Linked DNA regions of Hahella sp. HNIBRBA332. The protein of the gene in region 1 interacts with the protein of each later gene in a pairwise test. Links are inferred from orthologs where the notes say so. Each region holds a gene or a part of one and is shown in the gene's direction. Other genes may lie near its edges.

Evidence for each region. The genes of interacting proteins can lie anywhere in the genome.
Region 2: the proteins of O5O45_RS03265 (region 1) and mobA interact in binary tests that used the Escherichia coli proteins (3 or more experiments, as listed by UniProt). The link is inferred for Hahella sp. HNIBRBA332 from one-to-one orthologs.

What each region holds. Positions count from the first base shown.
Region 1 is NZ_CP132203.1:672,688-675,617, forward strand. It holds O5O45_RS03265 (molybdopterin molybdotransferase MoeA), read left to right. Parts: upstream 1-794; coding sequence 795-2,066; downstream 2,067-2,930. Other genes in the region: can (carbonate dehydratase), read left to right, coding at 1-177; moaB (molybdenum cofactor biosynthesis protein B), read left to right, coding at 232-798; O5O45_RS03275 (helix-turn-helix domain-containing protein), read left to right, coding at 2,403-2,828. UniProt on the Escherichia coli protein: Catalyzes the insertion of molybdate into adenylated molybdopterin with the concomitant release of AMP.
Region 2 is NZ_CP132203.1:356,853-359,672, reverse strand. It holds mobA (molybdenum cofactor guanylyltransferase MobA), read left to right. Parts: upstream 1-1,020; coding sequence 1,021-1,620; downstream 1,621-2,820. Other genes in the region: O5O45_RS01785 (hypothetical protein), read right to left, coding at 2,687-2,820; O5O45_RS01790 (SirB2 family protein), read left to right, coding at 2,289-2,672; moaE (molybdopterin synthase catalytic subunit MoaE), read right to left, coding at 1,663-2,136; O5O45_RS01805 (PilZ domain-containing protein), read left to right, coding at 614-1,024; O5O45_RS01810 (hypothetical protein), read left to right, coding at 175-459. UniProt on the Escherichia coli protein: Transfers a GMP moiety from GTP to Mo-molybdopterin (Mo-MPT) cofactor (Moco or molybdenum cofactor) to form Mo-molybdopterin guanine dinucleotide (Mo-MGD) cofactor.

The sequences.
Region 1 (2,930 bases):
CATCAGGTGCGCCACGTTTGTCATACTGGCATCGTGCAGAACGCCTGGAGCCGAGGCCAACCGTTATCAGTGCATGGATGGTGCTATGGGCTCAGCGATGGGTTGCTCAAAGACCTGCAGGTGACTCAATCCGGTCCTGAGCAATTGGGTTCCGTGTATACCTATATTGGGAAATAGTAATTTCTGCCTGCTCCCGGCAGAATCCGACACAAATGGTCAAGGTGTAAAATCATGGGACAGCATATCGTAGCCGAGTTCATGCCCCTTAATGTGGCGGTATTGACCGTTTCCGATACTCGCACGCAGGAGACGGATACCTCCGGGCAGGCTCTTGCGGACGGCGCGCGGGGAGCGGGACATGAAATTATCGATCGGACGTTGATTCCAGATGACGTCTATCTGATGAGGGCAGTGGTTTCCGCCTGGATTGCGGACCCGCAGGTGCAAGTGGTGCTGATTACGGGCGGCACCGGCTTTACCGGTAGAGACAGTACGCCGGAAGCGATCAAGCCGCTGTTCGATAAAGAGGTGGAAGGGTTTGGAGAGTTGTTTCGCGCCATTTCCTACCAAGAGATCGGCACCTCCACTGTGCAGTCCAGAGCGATCGCCGGGCTGGCTAATGGTACGGTGATCTTCTGTATGCCGGGTTCTACAAACGCTTGTAAAACAGCCTGGAATAAAATCATTGCCGAGCAACTGGATGCGAGACATAAGCCCTGTAATTTTGTTGGCTTGTTGAAACAGCCAGAGAAAGGTGCAGGGGGCTCTGAGAAACCTGGCTGCGGACCTCGCGGATGAGCGCCTCCAATTCTCAGGCGCATAGTCGCCACAGTTGTGACGCGCCGTCTTCTGGATTGCGCCCTGTTGCGGACGCCAAGCGTATTTTGCAGGCTGCTGCGCAGCCCATCGTAGGGGATGAAGTAGTCCCCCTGCTTGAAGCGGCTGGCAGAGTGCTGGCGGAAGATGTGGTGTCGGCCATTATGGTTCCTCCTACAGATAACAGCGCTGTAGATGGATACGCAATTCCCAGGGAGGCCTGCGAGGCGGAGCTGGAAATAACGTTGCCGATTTCTCAACGTATTCCGGCGGGAGAAAGTCCTACGCCTTTAAAGGAGGGCTCTGCGGCGCGCATATTTACAGGGGCGGCCATCCCTGAAAACGCCGCCGCTGTCGTCATGCAGGAGCACTGTCGGCTGGAAGGCGAAACAGTGGTTGTTCCCGCTGGGGTGCGACAGGGCAATAATCTGCGTCCGGCCGGTCAGGATATCCAGGTAGGACAGGTGGTTGTCGGCGCAGGTAAAAAGCTGCTGCCGCAGGACTTGGGTCTGATCGCCTCCGTTGGCGTGGCGCAGGTGAAAGTGCGCCGCAAACTGCGAGTGGCGGTGTTGTCCACGGGGGATGAGTTGGTTGAACCCGGCGCGCCTCTGCCGGCGGGCAAAATTTATAACTCGAACCGCTACACCCTGTGTGGTCTGTTATCTCGCTTTCAGTGCGAGATTATCGATCTTGGTGTAATAGCTGACACCTACGAGGCGACGGAGCAGGCGTTATTGCAGGCGGCCGCGGATGCGGATTTGATTATCTCCAGTGGCGGCGTTTCGGTGGGAGAGGAAGATCATGTCAAGGATGCGGTGGAAGCGAATGGTTTGCTGAATATGTGGCGGTTGGCCATAAAGCCCGGTAAGCCCCTCGCTTTTGGTCAGGTTGGCGCGACCCCATTTCTCGGTCTTCCCGGTAATCCTGCTGCAGTGTTCGTAACCTTTTGCATACTGGCGCGGCCTTATATTTTGAAGATGCAGGGCGCTGGTGAGAGTGGAGTGGCCGCGGCGGTGCGTCTGCCCGCGTTGTTTGATATCCCCAAGCCAGGGGGGCGAGAGGAATATCTACGCGTTAGAGTCTCGCTCGATGATGAGGGGCGAGCAGGATTGGAAATGCACTCCAATCAAAGCTCAGGTGTGCTGTCTTCCGCGAGTTGGGCGGATGGATTTGCTGTAGCCCCGGCGAATACGACGATTCAACGCGGGGACATGGTGGAGTATATTTCCTTTATCTCCATGGGGTTGTAAGTACGTTTTTTAGCCGCATTTCATGGAAGGAATCAAATATTTAACAGATGTGCGTAATATGAATAAAAGTGCTTGCTCAGGTCAGGCTTCTTTGTTATCTTACGCACCCGCTGACAGCAGGACCGTAGCTCAGTTGGTTAGAGCGCCACGTTGACATCGTGGAGGTCACCAGTTCGAATCTGGTCGGTCCTACCAATTCCCTTCTTTGTCAGTGATCTTTTTTATTAAATTTATTCAAAAATAGTTTCTTGTCTTCGACCCTTGTGACATATGAATGGCTGGTTTGTATTGACTTTTTAGTGATACGATTGCCGAAAACCAGTCACGGAGCGGGGCATGAAGTATCTTCGAACCTTCTATCAGCGCCTTCGGGATTTTCGGCACAAGAAAAAGCTTACCCTTGAAGACATTGCTACCTTTTGTCAGGTGGATGTCACGGTTGTGGCTGGTTGGGAAAATCCCATTGAATCCCAGCGTTGTTACCCTTCTATCGATAACCTGTTTGATCTTTGCGTAAAGACGGGCGTTTCCCTGGATGCGCTGCTGGATTTTGATCAGAATGAGAAAACCAATCCTCAGTTGGACTTGCCCGGTTTTGAGGTGGGTGAGGAAGGAGATTTGGATACGGTAATTGAGCGTCTGACCAAGGTGATGGAAGAGGCGCTGCCTGATTCGACGGAGCGACTGTTGCTGAAGCGCTTTCGCGCCAGTGACGAAGATAAAAAGCGCTTTATCCTGCAGTTAATGAATAGCGGAGAATGATGCTTCCCTCAGTTCGCGTCTGTTTTCTTAGTTTTTGTCTGTATGCCCTGTTCCAGATGGCAGGGCGCTCCAAATAAAAAAGCGCCCGGTCAGGCGCTTTTT
Region 2 (2,820 bases), 320 kb from region 1 along the record:
ATTGACTAGGCGGACTAAAGTTTTTCCTATGCCCGCCGTTATAAGTTTAGCGTAACTCCGGTTACGGCGACGCCGACCGGAAACAGGGCCAAGCGCAACAATTCAAGGCGAGTTAATACAACAATAGGGAATGATTGAAAAAATGAAAGACAACCTATCAGAGGAAATCCAAACATGTACATTAATGACGCCAGAAACAGGCCTTCCCCCCCCAGCTCCGCTTCCTTGAAGCAGGCTGCACAGGTCGAGTCCACGCCAGCGCAGGCGCCTCTGACAGAAGGTGAACTGCATGACCGCCGCATGCGTCCGGATCGCCGACGTAGCGATGAAAACGACTACGAGGGCCAGGAGCGCCGCAAAAGGAGAGACCGACGCACTCCGAAACTGCTCGGTGCGCGAGACGGGCAGCCGGAAGAGCTGGAGAGTAGAACAGGAAGACTGGTGAATACTGCTGTTTAACCCCTCGCTGTTAACCACACGGATTGCGCCAGCTCACAAAACACGAAACCGAGCATTTATTATCCAAATCCAACTAATAAAATGAGAAGCCCGATAAAGGGAATCCATCGGGCTTAACGCTATTACCCAAAAGATACAGACTCAGCATAAGATCATGCAGGAAGTGACTTTTCCCATCCAATCAGAACGTCGCATCAAAATACGGCATACCACTTCAGCCCTGACAGCAACCGTTTGCTTGCCTGGCTTGTTCAGCCGCTCCAAAACTCGCATCGTCGTTAACTGCATAGACTTTAATCGCTATGGTATGGCGTTTCATAGCAGTCAGAAATTTCGTCTCGGCGAGAAGATTGAACTTTGTTTCCGTGGCCGCTACATTGCTGAAAATGGCATTCAAGCCCAAATTCTTAACTGTGGCGAACATGAGCATGGCTTCAGGTACGGCATCCAATTCGCCTACTGCGCCTCCAGCAGAGATTACTCCAGAGAAGTTGATAATGCTTTGTCCCGTATTGAAGGTTTATTCAGCAAAGCGCAGGAAGTCTGCCGCTCAAGAGCTTCATGACTGAGCCGTCGACGATGTTGGATTGCGACGGGCTGATTCTCGCGGGGGGCAAAGGACAGCGCGCGGGCGGCAATGACAAAGGGCTGCTATCCTGGCGCGGCCGACCTCTCGCCGAACATATTCACTCCACATTCACCAAAACCTGCGAACGAGTTTTAATCAGTTGCAATCGCAATACGGCGCAGTATCAGCGCATGACGCCTTTTGTCTTTTCCGACGCCTGGGGGGAGTTCGCCGGCCCTCTGGCGGGCATCTACTCCGCCCAACCGTATATGAGTAAAAAATGGCTATTGGTCAGCCCCTGCGATACGCCCCTTCTTATGCCTGAATACGCGCTTCGCATGTTTGCCGGCAGACGCGACAACCTGATAAACATCGCCTGGGATGGGGAGCGACTGCAATATCTGCACTGCCTGCTTCCCGCCAGCAGTTTTGAAGATATTCTTCGCTATTTACAAAGCGAAGGACGTAGCGTCAAACGCTGGCTTGATTCACGCCCCTTGCAGCAAATCGACTTCAGCGATTGTCCAGAGATGTTCAGCAACATCAATACGCTGGATGAACTGGCCCATCTGGACAAGCCTACGGAAAAATAACAGAAGCACTCGCGCCACTTTGCTCGCCCCAGCTCATTGCTGCTATTCAGGCTCAGCTCTCCACTCCCCAGCCCTGGCCTGATCGCTTTCTTTGGCTTCTACCCAGTGCTCTCCTCCCGCCGTCAGTTCCTTCTTCCAGAATGGCGCCTGCACCTTTAAATAATCCATGATGAACTCACAGGCGGCGAAAGCGTCACCACGGTGGGCGCTGGCGGTCACTACCAACACGATCTGATCTCCCGCCCAAAGTTCGCCCACTCGATGGATGACTCGCACCCCATTCAAGTCCCAGCGCTGAGAAGCTTCCTCTGCAATTTTAACCAGCGACTTTTCCGTCATCGCCGGATAGTGCTCCAGATAAAGTCCTTTAACATCAGGCTTATCACTGAAATCACGCACTAAGCCGACAAAACTGCAAACCGCGCCGATACGGGTATCGCCCTTCGTCAATCGACGCGATTCCTCTCCAAGGTCAAAATCGTCCGTTGTCACATCGATTCTTATGTTGTTACTCATCGCTCAGAAACCACCTAATGAAGGCTGCGCGTCACGCGCAATAGATAAAGAAATACTGACTAACACTTTAAGTTTTTAAGGAAAGAATTTCTAATAGGCGGCCGTCGTTCAAACAAACCTAAATAATAAAGAAGCTGTGAAAGGAGCCCACTATGAGCTACATGCTGCTCAAACACATTCATATGACCTGCGTTGCGCTGACTTTCGCGTCCTTTACCCTGCGCTTCATTTGGATGATTCTGGAAAGCCCGCTCTTACAGCGTAAGTTAAGTAAGATTCTTCCGCACATTATCGACACGGTACTACTGCTGAGCGCCATAGGACTAGCGCTCAAGCTCCAGCAATACCCCTTCCATAATGGATGGCTCACCGCAAAAGTGGTGGGGTTAATCATTTACATCGCGTTAGGCGTTTTCGCGCTCAAGAGAGGCAAGACAAAAGGGACTCGCATCCTGTTCGGACTTAGCGCTTATACAGCGTTCGCCTATATCGTCATGGTCGCTCTGACTAAAAGCAGCTGGCCATTACCGCTTTAAAACCTTCCGCCAAATTAGTATTGCGTGCCGCTTTTATCCTCAGGTTCTAGGTCACCCGGCTTAGGTGGCGTCACGTAATAGCGCTTCTGATCAAGCTCTTTGACTTCAGGATCGCTCACAGGGTTTCGTTTCCGACTATTAACCACCC